4 regions of the Bacillus stercoris genome follow, and region 4 is predicted to be linked to each of the others. Evidence: riboswitches for the same ligand, from Rfam matches in the RefSeq annotation. Region 4 holds a riboswitch; each other region holds the start of a gene.
The links. A riboswitch is a leader RNA that binds a small molecule or an ion and turns the genes downstream of it on or off. The one in region 4 is predicted to bind thiamine pyrophosphate.

Region 1 (4,553 bases), 2.1 Mb from region 4:
ATGATTTGACGTCATCCCCACCTTCCTCCGGTTTGTCATAAGCAGTCACCTTAGAGTGCCCAACTGAATGCTGGCAACTAAGATCAAGGGTTGCGCTCGTTGCGGGACTTAACCCAACATCTCACGACACGAGCTGACGACAACCATGCACCACCTGTCACTCTGCCCCCGAAGGGGACGTCCTATCTCTAGGATTGTCAGAGGATGTCAAGACCTGGTAAGGTTCTTCGCGTTGCTTCGAATTAAACCACATGCTCCACCGCTTGTGCGGGCCCCCGTCAATTCCTTTGAGTTTCAGTCTTGCGACCGTACTCCCCAGGCGGAGTGCTTAATGCGTTAGCTGCAGCACTAAGGGGCGGAAACCCCCTAACACTTAGCACTCATCGTTTACGGCGTGGACTACCAGGGTATCTAATCCTGTTCGCTCCCCACGCTTTCGCTCCTCAGCGTCAGTTACAGACCAGAGAGTCGCCTTCGCCACTGGTGTTCCTCCACATCTCTACGCATTTCACCGCTACACGTGGAATTCCACTCTCCTCTTCTGCACTCAAGTTCCCCAGTTTCCAATGACCCTCCCCGGTTGAGCCGGGGGCTTTCACATCAGACTTAAGAAACCGCCTGCGAGCCCTTTACGCCCAATAATTCCGGACAACGCTTGCCACCTACGTATTACCGCGGCTGCTGGCACGTAGTTAGCCGTGGCTTTCTGGTTAGGTACCGTCAAGGTACCGCCCTATTCGAACGGTACTTGTTCTTCCCTAACAACAGAGCTTTACGATCCGAAAACCTTCATCACTCACGCGGCGTTGCTCCGTCAGACTTTCGTCCATTGCGGAAGATTCCCTACTGCTGCCTCCCGTAGGAGTCTGGGCCGTGTCTCAGTCCCAGTGTGGCCGATCACCCTCTCAGGTCGGCTACGCATCGTTGCCTTGGTGAGCCATTACCTCACCAACTAGCTAATGCGCCGCGGGTCCATCTGTAAGTGGTAGCCGAAGCCACCTTTTATGTTTGAACCATGCGGTTCAAACAAGCATCCGGTATTAGCCCCGGTTTCCCGGAGTTATCCCAGTCTTACAGGCAGGTTACCCACGTGTTACTCACCCGTCCGCCGCTAACATCAGGGAGCAAGCTCCCATCTGTCCGCTCGACTTGCATGTATTAGGCACGCCGCCAGCGTTCGTCCTGAGCCAGGATCAAACTCTCCGATAAGTGGATCACAGGTTAAGTTCACCGCATCCTGCGGCGACACCTGTGTGACCTGCATCGTGCAGGCCCTAGTTTGACTGACTACGCACATCGCTGTGCGATTTATAAAAATGAATTAACAGGTACGTTTTGTCTTGTTTAGTTTTCAAAGATCATTTCGTCACTTCTTAATGAAGCAGCTTTACTAATATAACATTCAGCTTCTTTTTTGTCAACAACTTTTTTGCGTTATTGTTGAAGCTTTTTGTTTGTGTCCGCTGTGCATCAGCGACGTTTAATAATATAACACCTGTGTTTATTTATTGCAATAGTTTTTTTAAAAAATCTATAAAACAAATAAACTATAATCCTCGCCATGATTTCTAAAGCGTGTGTATCATATAATTTTCTTAAAAGAACATATATATCAGTCATGCGATCTTGTTGTTTTTTTCGTTTTCTTGTATAGTAGAAACGAACTAAATACTGATGACCACAAGGGGAGCATTAAAGCTGAGAGTGAGCGGTTTCGTTCTGACCCTTTGAACCTGTTAGTTAACGCTGGCGTAGGGATGTGGCAAAGTCAAATGAATTGCAGATCGTAAAGCAGTGCGTGGAACTTTTCTCATCCTTCCGCGTGCTGCTTTTTTGTTGTCCTTTTGGTTGTCTGTCAATGGAAGGAGATAGATATGAATCAATCTAAGCAACTGGTTCGCCTTATTGAAATTGCCATTATGACAGCGGCAGCCGTTATTTTAGACATTGTCTCGGGAATGTTTCTTAGCATGCCTCAAGGAGGCTCGGTCTCCATCATGATGATTCCGATCTTTTTGATTTCGTTTCGCTGGGGTGTCAAAGCGGGCCTTACTACCGGTTTGTTGACAGGCCTCGTACAAATAGCGATCGGAAACCTATTTGCACAACATCCTGTACAGCTATTGTTGGATTACATTGTTGCGTTCGCAGCAATCGGCATAAGCGGCTGTTTCGCTTTTTCTGTCCGTAAAGCCGCTGTAGCAAAAACAAAAGGGAAATTGATTGTTACAGTGGTCAGCGCAGTTTTTATCGGCAGTTTCCTGCGCTATGCCGCGCATGTCATTTCAGGAGCTGTGTTTTTCGGCAGCTTCGCTCCAAAAGGAACGCCGGTATGGATTTATTCTTTAACTTATAATGCGACTTATATGGTTCCTTCATTCATTATTTGCGCCATTGTCCTATGTTTATTATTTATGACAGCACCACGTTTACTCAAAGCTGACAAAGCTTAAAAGTGACAATCCCCCAGCGAATTCCGCTGGGGGATTTTTGTTATCTGTTAAGGAGTGTTTTTAAAGCAGAAAGATCCGGCCAGCCAAGGCCCGCTTCTTTCAGCCTTACTCCGGCAATTTCAAAGCTGTCCTCCGATACTCTTTCAGGAGAATAGGACTGATAAAATATAATCGAGGGGTTCTGCTCAATGACCCAAACAAACATGCTCGAAAAGCCATGTTGAAGCAAAAACTCTGCTCCTTTTGTTAAGAGCGCCCTCCCTGCACCTTGCCGCTGGTGCTCTTCCAGAAGGTAAATAGCATATAGCTCGCCGTCATAGCCTTCTTGTTCAGAGCGAATAGGTCCAAATGAAGCAAAGCCGAATACTGAACCCTTTTCATCCTGGGCAACAAATACTCCCTTTAACGAGCGGCTTTTCCATTTGTCTTCAAATTCCTTATAGTTCAGGCTGTTTAAATAATCAGCCGGGATAATTTCGTGGTATGTTGTCCTCCAACTGTCTACATGCACCTTTGCAATGTCCTTTATATCATCTAACCTCGCTTCACGTACAGTTACCATCCGGTTATGTCCTTTCCTTACTCTGATTTTTGGACCGTTTTGGCTTCTTTGATTTCATTTGTTAATTCATTAATGCTTTGTTTTACGTTTCCTTTTCCTGAAAAGTTCTCAATCATTTCTTTTACGTCAATTCCTGAGGATGCTTTTAAACTTTCTTGCAGACTTGACATTAGGTTCGTCGCATAGCTGGTTACTTTGTTTGCGCCGCTTGATTCACCGCTTCCTCCTGTATCTACAACGGTGATTTTATCAATATTTGAAAGAGGAGCCGCTGCTTGTTTCGCGTATTCCGGAAGCATTTTGACGATCATATCGAAAATCGCCGCCTGCCCGTACTGTTCAAAGGCAGCCGCAATTTTCTCTTTTGCTTCCGCTTCCGCAAGACCTTTCAGGCGGATAACCTCAGCCTCTGTTTCTCCTTTTGCCTTTTCAGCTTCTGCTTTGGCTAGCCCGTCAATTCTTACTTTTTCCGCCTCAGCCTTTGCCATTGCTTCTATACTGTACTTCTTGGCATCGGCTTCCGCTAGCTGTTTGGCTTTCTCAGCTGCTGCGGACTGCTCAACAGAATAACGGTCTGCATCGGCTTTTTTCTTCACCTCTGAGTCGTATTGACGTTCACGGCGAAGAATTTCTTTTTCTTCTAGTTCTATTTGCTTTTGGCGTTCGATAATTTTAACCTGCATTTCCTGTTCTGTGACTTGCTGGCGCGCTCTGGCTGTCTCTAAATCATATGCTTGGTCAGCATTCGCTTTTGCCGTATCTTGGTCTCTGCGGAATTCAGCCATTTTGAGCTGATTGATTTTTTCAGCTTCAGCGATTTCCGTCGCCCGTTCAAGTTCAGATTTCTTTGCATCTTTATCGGCTTCTGCCCGCTTAATCCGGGTTTCTTTATCAGCCTCTGCTGTTGCGATATCAGCATCGCGTTTTACTTGGGCAATTCTCGGTTTCCCTAATGATTCAAGATAACCGTTTTTATCACGTACATCTTTAATGGTAAACGAGACGATTACAAGCCCCATTTTCGCGAGATCCTGTGAAGCGACACGCTGCACCTCTTGAGAGAATTTTTCTCTGTTTTTATAGATTTCTTCTACTGTCATTGAGCCGAGAATGGAACGAAGGTGGCCTTCTAAAACCTCTCGCGCTTCCTGCTCACGATCGTCTTTTGATTTCCCTAAAAATTGTTCAGCTGCTGTAGCTATTTCGCCTATAGAACCGCCGATTTTAATAATCGCAGTTCCATCGGCCATTACAGGCACTCCTTGCTCTGTATAGACTTCAGGTGTCGAAACATCAAGTTTGCTTGATAGTAAGCTTAGCGGCTCTGCCTGCTGGAAGACGGGAAAGACAAAGGTTCCTCCGCCGCGGACGATTTTGAGACGGTTGCCGCCTTCGTCGACATGAACATTTTTATTGCCCAGATAACTCCCCGTTACGATTAACGCTTCATCAGGCCCTGCTGTACGATACTTTGTAATAAACACAGCTATTAGTGCAATTAATAAAAAGAATACAACTCCGATGATCATTATAATCGG
Region 2 (4,553 bases), 430 kb from region 4:
GAAAGCCCAATGAGATGCCGACAGACACATTATCGCTGTTAATGGAGATAGGGCCTGCTTGAAACAAAAAATTATCCGGTGTTGTCGGCACCTTTCCAAAAACGGCGGCTGTCCATACGCATCCGAATGCTAAAATCAAAAACGGAATCGTAAACAACAACCATTTTTTCAATGGGATTCCGGCCGCCAATAGAATACCCGCAACGATGATGATATAAAAACACGCCGGAGTGTAAGGGTTGTAAATAAACGACAGCATGACGACACAACAAAAAACCGCCGCCGCTTTTACGGTTGGATTAATGAGATGTAACGGCTGCTTCATCGCGCACCTCCTCTTGATAGGCCATCCATTCATATAGAAGGGGAAGGGTGAGCTTTGCTTTTTGGGCAAGCCCTGTTTCTTGAGAAAACAACTGCACTGGAGATCCATCAAAGGCCAAGCCTGTATTGTGAAGCACAAGCACGCTGTCAGCATACGAAGAGACTAGCTCCATATCGTGTGTAACCATGAGGACAGCGGTTCCCTCTGCCTTAATGCGCTCAATCATTTCCATACATTCAGCCGCCGTGCGGGCGTCCTGGCCAAAGGTTGGTTCGTCTAATAATAAAACCTTTACGTCGTGCATGAGCATGGTAGCAACGCTCAGTCGCCGTTTTTGCCCTTGGCTGACCGCAAACGGATGATGATCAGCCAAATGCGCAAGATCGAAACGATTCAGCAGGTGTTGCGCTTTTTTCTCAGTTTCAGCATTTACCTTCTGGCCGAACAGCAGCTCATCATACACCGTATCGGTGACGAATTGATGTTCAGGGTTTTGAAAAACAAAACCCATTCGTTTACGCAATTCTTTTTCCTTATATTGCTGCAGCGGCTGATCATAGAGAAGGATTTTGCCGCTTTGCGGTTTCATAAGACGGGCCAGAACAGATAAGAGCGTCGATTTTCCAGTGCCGTTCGGGCCGACAAGCGCCGTCAAAGAGCCTTCGCGCAATGAAAAGCTGATGTCTTCGAAAATCGTTTGTTGTCCTCTCGCGAACGAAAGGCTGCGGACTTCGAGCACACTCTTTCCAGAAGGAGTTGGCTTCTTTTCAGCACGCCCGGCAGGAAAGGGCTCTTTGAACAGCGTTTCTTTTGATAAAGTAAACGGCATACTCAGCTTTTCCTGCAGATGGCAGACCTTTGGAATTGCGATGCCCAATTTCTTTAGTGTCTCCGCTTCGTGCTGAAATAGATCTTTCGTCAGGCCATCCAGCGCTTTTTGGCCGGATTTATCGAGCACGATCGTCCTCTCAATCCAAGGCGCCCATTCATCAAGCTGATGCTCAATGACGAGGAGGCTGAAACCTTTTTCCCGCTGAAGATCTTTCATCAGATGAACGAATTCCCGCGCTGAGAAAGGGTCTAAAAGAGAAGTCGGCTCATCTAAAATAATAAGCTCAGGCTCCATCGCCAAAATACAGGCGAGAGCCACTTTCTGCTTTTGTCCTCCTGAAAGGGTGGATATCGTTTTTTCTTTTAAATGGGTAATACGTAATTTTTCTAATACGGCATTGATTTTCTCTGTCATTTCTTCTTTTGGAATCTGCAGATTTTCCAGCCCGAAAGCGATTTCGTCCTCCACCGTCAGCATGCAGAACTGCTGATCAGGATCCTGAAAAACGACCCCGGCATGCTGAGCAATCGTTTCGGTGGTTTCAGCGTTTGTGACCGGCTTTTGAAATAGAAAGACATGTCCGGACTGAATGCCGTCGCAAGCTTCCGGATATAGACCGTTTAAACAAAGGGCGAGCGAGCTTTTACCGCACCCGCTGGGGCCTAGCAATAAAACACATTCTCCTTTTTGAAGCTCAAACGAAATATTTTGAAAAACCGGTTTCTCGTCTTCTTCATAAGAGAAGCTGAGCTGGTCAACTGTCAGAAGCTCGTCAAAGGCTTGCATGTTCTGACGCCCGCTTCCGTTTCTTTTTCAGTTCCTTTCCGAGTGCCATTCCGTTTAACACACCTGTATAAGCGAGAGAGTCGCTGACGGCTTTTCCGAGAAGCCCCGCCAAGAGCGCGCCGGAAATGAGACGGATCACAAGCATAATGAGCAGATAACCTGGTGAATAGGCTGCATAGCCAGAAACAAAGAGATCGTAGATAAAGCTGGCTACTGAAGATCCCATTCCGGCCAGCATAAGGACAGGGAGAGAGTATGCTTTCCAGCGTGTTGCAAGGAATACAGCTTCAGCCCCGAGTCCTTGAACAATGCCGATGACGATGACCATCGGGCCAGACGGATTTCCCAGCAGGCACTCAACGAGAGCGGCAATGATTTCAGAAACGAGCGCCGCACCCGGTTTTCGAATGATGTATGCGGCGATGACCGAAACGATAAACCAAATGCCGTAAATCGGTTCATAGGCAATTGGCCCAAACATACCTGCAAGCACGTTTCCGAAATGTGTAAATAATAAATAAACAACGGCAAATACGATACTGATAACGGACATGATGACAATTTCTTTTACTTTCCAGCTTTTCATGTTATCCCTGCTTTCTGTTTTTTCTTGATGGGCTGTTAGCCGAAAGATTCACAGTCATGGTGATGTGGTTTGTTTGCTGCTCAGCCATGCGGAAAACGGCTTCCAATGTTCTGAATACGTCATGGGCATCCCCGTCAAGCTCGCTCGCGTAATGGACACCCTGTACAAAAGTACCTTGGGCTTTTGCGATGTCGACAGCCTTCATAATCAATCCCATATAATCCGGCTCATTCATTGGATAAAGCGCAAATTGGCACGGCGCTTCCGCGTTCAAGCCTCGGACAGCATCTTCATTGACACGCTTATTGTCTTTGGAAAGATATGTATCTCCCTGAGTGTCGCCCGGGCACCCAATGGAAAACGTGCCACTCATGACGATGTGTGTCTCGCTGTTTGCTGCATAAAGGTAAATGGCTTTTGCGGCATCGAATACATGATCAATCGATCCGCGTAACAACGTGCTGATATGGTCGGTTTTCGTCCAAACCTTGGACGTATCTGTTTTTTTCAGCGCAGACTTGATCACACTGATAAAATCATCCGTCATCGGATATAAAGAGAAGCGAAAACCGGCGATTCTGCTTGTACCGCACATATGCTCCATTTCTAAAAGCCTCCTGTTTTTTGGATAAAATAAAAAACTGCATATCCTAAGGGAATATGCAGTCATAGATCGATTAAGCGCACAAAAAAATACACCATTCGGTCAACCTGCACTTCCCCACGCTGGTATTATCCAGATCGGGTCATAAGGGATCAAAACGCGATTCTCCCGCGTTTTATCTCAGCCAAAACAGCACCCCTAGTGCTTTCCGTATACAATTTTTTATTTTGACATCATAATAGATGATAAGAATCATTTTGTAAACAACGAAATCATTTTTTTCATATAGGGACAGGAGAGGATGATCACATTTGGACAAAGGACACATATTAATTGTGGAAGATGAAGAAAAAATCGCCAGGGTTCTGCAGCTTGAATTGGAATATGAAGGATACGGCGTGACCATTAAACACAATGGAACAGAAGGCCTGAATGCGGCCGCGGAAGGCGGGTATTCCTTGGTGCTTCTTGATGTCATGCTGCCGGGGCTCAGCGGACTAGAAGTGCTGCGCCGCTTGAGAAAAACGGATCAACAGACACCGGTCATTTTATTAACGGCGCGAGACAGCATTCCTGATAAGGTAACAGGTCTGGATATCGGTGCGAATGACTATGTCACCAAGCCGTTTGAAATCGAGGAATTACTTGCGAGAATCAGGGCGGCGCTACGCCAAAATGGAACAAAAACGGAAGAAATCGGCACCTTTCTTACATATGACGATTTACGGGTGAACGAAAAAACGCGTGAAGTGAGACGCGGAGACAAAGAGGTGGAATTAACGCCGCGGGAATTTGATTTGCTCGTCTACATGCTAAAGCATCCGCAGCAAGTGCTGACACGGGAGCAAATTCTAAGCGCGGTATGGGGATTTGATTATATCGGTGATACAAATGTCGTAGACGTCTACATAAGATACATCAGAAAAAAACTGGACTATCCTTACGAAAAACAGCTGATCCATACGATTCGCGGGGTCGGCTATGCCATTAAGGGGTAAACGATGAAGCTGAAAACCAAGATTCATCTGTACACATCAATATCACTGTTGATTTTATTAATTTTGGTTCATACCGCAGTATATCTCATTTTTTCGTCTGCGCTGACATCAAAGGATGCGGCCCGGCTTGCTGATGAGACGGATAACATGGCCGAAGCGCTGCATGCTGCTGAAACAGAAGGAGTGGCTATGCAGGACATGCTGCAGGCCTACCTGCCGGCAAATGGCATGGTGCGTGTAGTGAATGGTGATCAAAAAGCCATCATGACGATCACAAAAGAAAAAGCGTATAAAGATTTTCCTCTCTCTTTTCACAGCGGGGAAATGGCAGATGTGAGGAATCATGACGGCAAGCTGTTTGCTGAGGCTGCAATTCCGGTGATTTGGACCGATGGACAAGTGGTTTCTCTTCAATTGGTGGA
Region 3 (4,553 bases), 280 kb from region 4:
ACAAAGGCCTGACGCTTTCGCCAGCCTTGCAATCCGAACCGCTTCTTCAGCAGTGCTGGCGCCCGCTGTATTCGGCAAAAGCGTATATTGGGATAAATCAAGCTGTTCCAAAAAATTCGGCTGAGATGCTTCAAAAATGTTCATTCTCCGCACAGCAAATGTTAAAATATCAGACTCGGAAACAGCTACTGCTTCCTTTTGAGTTTCAAACGATGGGTATTTCCCCGTGCCCAGCAGCAACCTTGATTGAAATGTTTTTCCGCCAATTGTTAACATGCTCATCCGCCTCCTACAAAATGGACAATTTCAATGACATCGCGATCACAAAGCTCAACCTCGTGATAACGTTCTTTCCCAATTATTTCTTTATTTCTTTCCACGATAACGATTTTATTTTCGAGCTGATAAGACGCCAGCAGGTCTTGAATTGTACCTGCGTCTTTTTCCCACTTCACGTCTTTACCGTTCAGCTGTAGCATCATATCTGAACCGCCTCCTTGCGATCAATTCGGAATGCGTGCAGCCAGTCTTGGTTGACCTCTTTATTCATGATGAGATCACTGATCAAAGCGCCAGTTGCAGGAGCAAGCAGGATCCCATTTCTGAAATGGCCCGCCGCAAATAAAATACGGCTGTCCTCAGGATGTCTGCCGATGTACGGTTTTCCATCCTTTGTTCCCGGCCGGAGTCCCGCCCAAAAACGATCCACCTTCATATTTTGTATAGCCGGCAGCATGGTTTTCGCTTTTTTCATAACCGACTCCAATCCGCCAAGATCAGGTGTTTCACTCCAGTCCCCAGGCTTCATTGTCGCGCCGACAACAAGTCTGCCGCTTTTTCTCGGTACGATATAGCAATGGTCATGATAAAGCGTTTTTGTCAGCGGGATATCATCATTCCAAACGGACAGGCACTCCCCTTTTACAGGAAAAAATGTGTTGTTCAGCCCGAGCTGTTTAAAAAACACCCCGCTCCACACCCCGCTGGCAACGACAACATGATTAGCCCATACATCTCCGCTCGGGGTCTTGATGGACAGAGCTTCACCGTCACGTTCGACATGCAGGACAGGCGTATGCTCAAAAATCTCCGCCCCAAGCGCTTTCGCTGCTTTCGCATATGCCTTGCAAACGTAATAAGGCTCAACATGCACATCATCCTGGATAAAAGATGCACCCAAGATGTCACCAGACGCATGCGGCTCTTTTTCTAAAACCTCTTCTTTTGTATACCAGGTGACAGAGTCCAAATCGTCCATCTGTCTCAGCCTCAGCACATCTTCTTCAGAAAATGCAAGCTTAAACATACCGCCGTTATGCTGCCTGATGTCCACACCGGATAATGCATAAAGCTCTTCTTCCAGACCTTTGTACAGACGCTGGCTGTGCATAGCGAAATCAAAAAACGCGTCACGTTCCTCGCATTCGGCATGGGCGCCCAGCATTCCGGCAGCGGCACTTGTCGTTCTGCCGCCCATTGTTCCGCTTTCAAATAATGCGATGCTTTTGTTTTCCTTTGCCAAATGATAAGCAATCGCGGAACCGATAATTCCGCCTCCAATCACCACTGCTTCATAATGCCTTTTCATAGCGCATCTCCTTTAGCTTGCGGGAATATCGTCTGGCTGCTTCCAAGGGCTCAGCGGCAGAGAAAATTCCTGACATGACAGCGATGCCGTCCGCCCCTGCTTGTTTTACGTCTCTTACCCTTTCCGGTGTCATCCCCCCGATGGCTATGACCGGGATGGAAATCCGCTGTTTGATATCTGACAGCAAAGACACCCCTCTGCCTTCAAGGCCCTTTTTGCAATCCGTTTCAAACACATGGCCGAACAGCACGTAGTCGGCGTCTTCCTTTTCTGCTTGAACCGCTTCCTCCAGTGAATGCACCGACCTCCCGATATGAAGGTGTGGAAACCTGGCTCTGACCTGCTTCGGTGAAAAGCTGGTGCTTGGCAGCTGTACGCGATGAATAGTAGAAAAAAGTGCAATATCCACGCGCCCGTTCATCACCAGTTTTCGTTTATCTATACCGCCTTTAAAAATAAGCTCGAGCAGTTTCAAAATATCCGCCGCCGATTTTGAGCGTTCACGAATATGAATAAAATCAACTTCATTCTGAATCGTAATGATGGTTCTCGCTAACTCTTCTACCGGCTTGCTGTCATCCGTTATGGCGTGAAGCTCCACATTCCTCCACCTCTTTTATGGCGCTGTCAGACCAGCCTTCTTTTCGATAGGCCATTCCCCAAAATTGATATTCATAGTAGCTGGAGATGACAAAATTCTCTTTCATCTGTGCACGCACTTCCTCCGTGCTGTTTTCCGCCAGCTCATCAAAGCGGTTGATTTGCTCCTCGACCTGTTGTCTAAACCAGTCACCGCCGTACGTCCCAATCCACTTTTGATAAATCGGATGCCCTGGATCGCAATGCAGCAATTTCTCACCAACCTCGTAATAAAGCCAGTAGCATGGCAGCAGGGCCGCTAAGATTTCTGCGAAATTCCCGCTCAAAACCGAACGGTACATATGGGATGTATAAGAGTACGCCGTAGGAGACGGCTTAAACGCCTTACGCTCTTCCTCGCTAATTTCCAACAGCTCGGCAAACTCGCGATGAAGCGCCATTTCCGCCTCATATGTACCTTGGGCATGGCTTGCCATCCGCCCCGTTGTATAAAGGTCCTTCGCATAAGCAGCGCCAAATGACTGCACCTTTGCAAAATGCGTTAAGTAATAGGAATCCTGAAGCACATAGTATTTAAAACGGTCAATCGGAAGCGTTCCGTCACCGATTCCTTGAACGAACGGATGGACAAAGCTCCCCTCCCACCATTCTGCGGCTGCGCTGCGACATTCTTCTGAAAACTTCACAAATCATTCCCCCTCTGATAAATAAAAAAACCACTTTCCCGCAAGGAAAAGTGGTTTGGAATTGGCATAGTAAAATAACACAAATACCGCTCCACTTCCCTACGCAGGTCTGAACCTGTTCAAGTTATGAGGGTCTAAAAGTCACACTTTTATCTCAGCCCTTATGAAGGACACCCCTAGTGGTTAAACGAATACATATTGAATTGTTCTGCACCTCTATATTAACACGAATCCTTATTTGGTCAAGATTTATCCTTCCAATGTTTTCTTAAGATCCGTTACATATCCCCGAGATCCGGTGACAATTAAGCGGTCTCCAAGTTTCAGCCTTGTATCCCCATGAGGAACGATGCTGTCTACACCTCTGAAAATCCTGACAAAGATGACGTCGCCGGTTAAAGGGAATTCCCGTAATATCACACCGTCGTATTTACTGTTCTCCATATTAATTTGATACAGGGAAGACTCCTGGTTCGTGAGCAGCTTCATGACGCCAGGCGCTTCAATCAGAGCGCGGAGCAGCGTTTTTGTCGACAGCAGAATAGAAAAGATGCTGATTCCCTGCTCCTTCAGAACTGCTTCATGCTCCGGTGATCCTACGCTTGCAATGACTCTTTCTGTGCCTTTTTCTTTTGCAAGTAATGCAATGTCTGCATTCATATCTTCATTCCCGGTCGCCACAACGAGGATATCCGTTTCAAAAATGCCGAGTGATTCAAGCGTCTCGTGTTCATAGTCAGAAATTGTTTCAACAGCAAACACTGATTCCGACAGCTTTTCCTCTGCATTCTCTTGGTAGACGTGCACAACACGCACGTCATACTCTTCCTCTGGCAATTCAAGTGTGACAGGCAAAGTCATTTGATTGGCGCCGATGAACGTAATCGTCTTTTTCTCCTCCGGCTGCTCTTCCCGTTTGTACAACTTTTTAAAACAGATCGGCGTAAAAATACTTGCGATGACAGCTACTAAAATGAGCGCTCCTGACATATTTGCGCTGATCACGTGAAGCTGCTGGCCGATTGTTGCAGCGGCAATCACGAGCGAAAGCGTTGATGTCAGCAGGAAACCGGACGCGAAAATGGTTCGGTTATCATACCACTTCTTTAGGTACATGACAGGAATGATTTTGCTCACTAACAGCGCCAGAAGCAGAAGCGGGATCATGATTAAAATTGTTTTATCCTGGAAAAGAGTCCAAATATCAAGCTTCACACCGACCATCACGAAGAAAATCGGTATTAAGAACCCATAACCGAATGAGTCTAGCTGCTGAACAAGTTCTTTGTTTGGCGAAAGCAGGGAAACAAGAACCCCCGCTAAGAAAGCGCCGAGAATATTTTCCGCCCCAAGTGATTCAGACAGGGCAACGAGTACAATAATTAACGTAAAAATGGCACGCGTCCCAATCTGGATCGTCCCTTTTGACATGGATTGAACAAAAGAGCGATGTTTGAAGACCCTGCCAAAAAAGTAAAGCACCACTCCGGCCGCAAACAGGATCATCAGGAGCCACATGTTTCCGCTGTCCTCTCCGTATAAAGAAGAAAAAACAGCAAGAAGAATCATCGTAGCCAAATCAGCAATAACAGCAACGAGCAAAATAATCTGCCCGATATTCGAATTCATGATCCGTTCTTCTTTTAATGTTGGAACGACAACGCCTAACGAAATCGTTG
Region 4 (4,553 bases):
TGACCGCCTCGTGAATCTCGAGATGATAATAGCAGACGAAAAAGAGGGCGCTGATTTGGTTACAGTCAGCTCTTCAAACCATCCAGACTTATTTTGGGCGTCTCAGGGAGGCGGAGGCGGCAATTTCGGCATTGTCACCTCCATGACATTTAAAGCGGTGCCCATCTCTCAAGTGTCGATTTTTCAATTACATGGGGCTGGGATGATTTTAAAGAAGTATTTAACACGTGGCAGCACTGGGCCCCCTATACAGATGACCGGCTTACCTCATCAATAGAGTTTTGGCCTAAAGAAGTAAACCGGATAGAGGCCCTCGGCCAATTTGTCGGTCCAAAAACAGAGTTAAAAAAACTGTTAAAGCCTTTATTGAAAGCAGGAAGCCCGACAAGCGGAATGGTAATCGCAATGCCCTTCATTGAAGCGGTAACCTTTTTTAACAGCCCGGGAGGCAATCAGCCTCAAAAAATGAAACGCTCCGGCTCTTTCATTGAAAAGCCATTATCAGAACGTGCGATTTCAACGATTAAACACTTTTTGGAGCACGCTCCGAATCAAAACGCCAGCGTCTGGCAGCAGTCGCTCGGCGGAGCAGCCGGACGGATCGCTCCAGACCAAACAGCATTTTATTATCGTGATGCAATCATTGCCCAGGAATACCTAACAAACTGGACATCCCCTGAAAAAAAAAGACAAAACGTCCGCTGGATTGAGAGGCTGAGAACATCCCTTTCGAGAGAAACGATGGGGGACTACGTAAATTGGCCAGATATCGAAATCAGAAACTGGCCAAGAACATATTACGGCGAAAATGTTGAACGACTCCGCCGTGTCAAAACGAAATATGATCCAGAAAATGTTTTCCACTTTGAACAGAGTATTCCTCCGCTTCGACGTTCTCTGTTTTTCTAAAAAAATGAAGATGGAGCATTCTCCATCTTCATTTTTTTATTGATATAAATTGCTTCCCGTATCGACAAATTCTTTTGCTTTTTCTTTTAATCCTCTATTTATGGCTTCTGCTTCACTGAGATCGTTTTTCTTCGCATAATCTCGAATATCCTGAGAAATTCTCATGCTGCAAAACTTTGGACCGCACATGGAACAGAAGTGAGCAGTTTTTGCTCCTTCAGCCGGCAGAGTTTCATCATGATATTCAAGCGCTCTTTCCGGATCAAGAGAGAGATTAAACTGATCCCGCCAGCGGAATTCAAAACGGGCTTTCGATAACGCATCATCGCGGATTTGCGCTCCGGGATGCCCTTTTGCAAGGTCCGCAGCGTGCGCAGCGATCTTATATGTAATGACTCCTTCACGAACATCATCACGGTTTGGCAGCCCTAAATGCTCCTTCGGCGTTACATAACATAGCATTGCTGTCCCATACCAACCGATCATCGCCGCTCCGATCGCTGAAGTAATATGGTCATATCCAGGGGCAATATCCGTTGTCAACGGCCCTAATGTATAAAAAGGCGCTTCTTTACAAATGTCCATTTGTTTATCGACGTTCTCTTTGATTTTATGCATCGGAACATGTCCAGGACCCTCAATCATCACTTGAACATCATGCTTCCACGCGATTTGCGTCAGCTCTCCAAGCGTCTCTAATTCAGCAAACTGTGCTTCGTCATTAGCATCGGCGATTGATCCGGGACGCAGACCATCCCCAAGAGAAAACGCAATATCATATGTTTTCATGATTTCACAGATCTCTTCAAAATGAGTGTATAAAAAGCTTTCTTGATGGTGAGCCAGACACCACTGTGCCATGATTGCGCCCCCGCGGGACACGATACCAGTTGTCCTTTTGGCAGTCAGCGGCACATACCTAAGCAAAACACCCGCGTGAATCGTAAAATAATCCACACCCTGCTCTGCCTGCTCGATCAGCGTATCACGATAAATCTCCCACGTTAAATCCTCCGCTACGCCGTTTACTTTTTCAAGCGCCTGATAAATCGGAACAGTTCCCACAGGAACAGGACAATTGCGAATAATCCATTCACGCGTCGTATGAATATCTTTTCCTGTAGAGAGATCCATCATTGTATCTGCTCCCCAGCGGATGGCCCACGTCATTTTTTCCACTTCCTCTTCAATGGATGACGTAACAGCTGAATTCCCGATATTCGCATTAATCTTCACATGAAAATTCCGGCCGATAATCATTGGCTCACTTTCAGGGTGATTAATGTTTGAAGGAATGATTGCCCGGCCGCTTGCCACCTCGTCTCTTACAAATTCGGGAGACACGTGCTCTCGAATAGCGATAAACTCCATCTCAGGTGTAATGATTCCCTTTTTGGCATAGTGCATTTGGGTGACATTATGACCAGCCTTCGCCCTCAGCGGTTTCCGCTTTAGCCCTGGGTAGCTTACGTTTGGATTTGCTTTTTTATAACCATTATCTTCTGGTTTTATTGCACGACCTTCATATTCTTCCACATCACCGCGCTCTGTAATCCACTTTTGGCGGAGCGGCTTTAATCCTTCTTGAATATTAATAGTAACTTCGGGGTCCGTATACGGTCCGCTTGTATCATAGACACGCACAGGTGCGTTTTCCTCCTCGCCGAACGATCCCGTCGTCGGACTCAATGTAATCTCCCTCATCGGCACTTGGATGTCTGAAGAAGAACCCTCCACGTATACCTTTTTGCTGCCCGAAAAACTCGACATAATAGAAATGTTGGCTTGCTGCACTGAATTGTTTTGCATTACTTATCCTTCCCCTCTCTACGTTTGAAAGGACAAAATCAAGCCCATAACCAGCACAAAAAACCGGATTCATAAAAATGAACCCGGTTACAGTCAGAAAGAAACATATTATTGCCCAGCACGACAATAATAAAAACAATTCCTCTACTTCCCCACGCTGGTACGAACCAGATCAGGTCCAAAGGGTTAAGAAGCTTACCTTCTCTCTCAGCCCGAAAGCGGGCACCCCCAGTAACTATTGATTTCGGACTCATCTTAACATAAAACCAATCGAAAAAAAAGAGGAATATAGAAAATATTCAGCTAATTGAACCCAAATATGTGACAGGCAACGAGATTTCAGATATCCCATGTTCATCCCTCATCACCCGATATGCCTTTGCATCCGATCTTGAACTCACAGTCTGAAACAGCTGATCATTTATGAAATGGAGAGCCGCTCCATCGTCCGCCGCATAGCCATTGCACAAGAATGCGTTAGCTATCAGCAGGTGGTATGCCGGTCTCCGATCCTTTTCCCCGTCATAATGAGGACAAAAGCTCCCTTGCAAAAAACCTAAACTTTTCATACTTGTCAGCGGCCCGGCCGAATCTGTCACGCCTTCTTCAAACCAGCATATCGCACCTGCACTTAATCCAGCTAAAATCACTCCGTTCTTCCATGCCTCTCTGAGAATAAAGTCCAGCCCCCATTCCTTCCACAGCACAAGCATATTGCGCGTATTTCCCCCGCCAACATAGATCACGTCCTTTTCCATAACAAAAGAAGTTAAATCTGTTGACGGCGGCTTAAATAAGGATAAATGAGACGGCACACAATCCATTGTTTGAAACGCATGATAAAACCGCTGAATATAGTTTTGGGAATCTCCACTCGCGGTCGGCAAAAAACAAATACGAGGTGACTCCCGTTCCGATTGATTGAGGATATATTGATCGAGGGACAAATTTTCCGGCTCCATCGAAAAACCCCCGCCTCCCATCGCAATAATCTGTTTCATCATTACACTCCCCAACAAAATTTGTTGTTTATTATAGCATTTTGAATAGAAGCAAGAAACAAAGCAAAATACTTTCTTATCAGGAGCTGCTATAAAAACCAAAGGAGGTGGCTTGCTCATTGAGTCTTTATCACGAAGACATTTTTGATTTGTTAACAACAATAAAAACCAACATTAACAACTACACTGTCGCAATAACAGAAGCCGAAAATCCCCACATCAGAAGAGCATTGCATGATCAATTAGATACAGCTGCCCATCTCCATGATGAACTGTCAGATCTTCTGTTGGAAAAAGGGTGGCTTGGGTGAGCAATTTCAATCGATTCACTTTAATCTTGCAGCAAAGACCACAAAAAGAGACGGGATCTCAAAGATGAGATCCCGTCTCTTTTTTATTGCTCCACTCTTCTTAAAGCCTCGTTTACCGTTTCTTTTATAAACGCGTCTTCACCGCTTAATCGGTCTAAACTGAGATCGCCGTTTCTCAGCCTTTCGGAAATATGGTTTATATCCTCCTCTACTGTGATTTGCAGCTCACCAGCCAAAAACATTCTGTGTAATTCATCTGCAACCAAATTTTCTTTATTCACTTCCACCTACTCCTTTGTTTTCAATATTATTCTTAGTCTGCCCTTAGGCTTAGATGAATAATAGGAAAAAAGCATGAATCAAATGAATCTTTTTTCCTCCTTCTTGCGTATACCTGTTGAGAAAAAGAAAAAGGGGAAGATCAAACATGTCATTTTTTAAGAAACTTGCGGCAAGTGCCGGAATCGGAGCTGCAAAAGTCGATACAATTTTAGAGAAAGATGCATATTTTCCAGGAGAAGAA

Region 1: another riboswitch for thiamine pyrophosphate. It lies ahead of thiT (energy-coupled thiamine transporter ThiT); the one in region 4 lies ahead of thiC (phosphomethylpyrimidine synthase ThiC).
Region 2: another riboswitch for thiamine pyrophosphate. It lies ahead of thiU (HMP/thiamine ABC transporter substrate-binding protein ThiU); the one in region 4 lies ahead of thiC (phosphomethylpyrimidine synthase ThiC).
Region 3: another riboswitch for thiamine pyrophosphate. It lies ahead of tenA (thiaminase II); the one in region 4 lies ahead of thiC (phosphomethylpyrimidine synthase ThiC).

What each region holds. Positions count from the first base shown of each region.
Region 1 is NZ_CP121861.1:1,214,745-1,219,297, reverse strand. It holds rRNA gene QA442_RS06285 (16S ribosomal RNA) at 1-1,209, opposite strand, end outside; TPP riboswitch at 1,674-1,775, shown strand; gene thiT (energy-coupled thiamine transporter ThiT) at 1,875-2,453, shown strand; gene QA442_RS06275 (GNAT family N-acetyltransferase) at 2,494-3,015, opposite strand; gene floT (flotillin lipid rafts scaffold protein FloT) at 3,033-4,553, opposite strand, start outside.
Region 2 is NZ_CP121861.1:2,952,104-2,956,656, reverse strand. It holds gene thiX (HMP/thiamine ABC transporter permease ThiX) at 1-325, opposite strand, end outside; gene QA442_RS15365 (ABC transporter ATP-binding protein) at 300-1,943, opposite strand; gene QA442_RS15360 (ECF transporter S component) at 1,930-2,529, opposite strand; gene thiU (HMP/thiamine ABC transporter substrate-binding protein ThiU) at 2,531-3,133, opposite strand; TPP riboswitch at 3,231-3,343, opposite strand; gene ykoG (two-component system response regulator YkoG) at 3,445-4,131, shown strand; gene QA442_RS15345 (sensor histidine kinase) at 4,135-4,553, shown strand, end outside.
Region 3 is NZ_CP121861.1:3,101,390-3,105,942, forward strand. It holds gene thiG (thiazole synthase) at 1-282, opposite strand, end outside; gene thiS (sulfur carrier protein ThiS) at 279-479, opposite strand; gene thiO (glycine oxidase ThiO) at 479-1,588, opposite strand; gene tenI (thiazole tautomerase TenI) at 1,572-2,189, opposite strand; gene tenA (thiaminase II) at 2,164-2,874, opposite strand; TPP riboswitch at 2,954-3,062, opposite strand; gene QA442_RS16215 (monovalent cation:proton antiporter family protein) at 3,124-4,553, opposite strand, start outside.
Region 4 is NZ_CP121861.1:3,384,182-3,388,734, forward strand. It holds partial or broken gene QA442_RS17670 (FAD-binding oxidoreductase) at 1-909, shown strand, start outside; gene thiC (phosphomethylpyrimidine synthase ThiC) at 946-2,718, opposite strand; TPP riboswitch at 2,851-2,958, opposite strand; gene QA442_RS17680 (Type 1 glutamine amidotransferase-like domain-containing protein) at 3,018-3,719, opposite strand; partial or broken gene QA442_RS17685 (spore coat protein) at 3,761-4,030, shown strand; gene QA442_RS17690 (hypothetical protein) at 4,114-4,317, opposite strand; gene spo0M (sporulation control protein Spo0M) at 4,458-4,553, shown strand, end outside.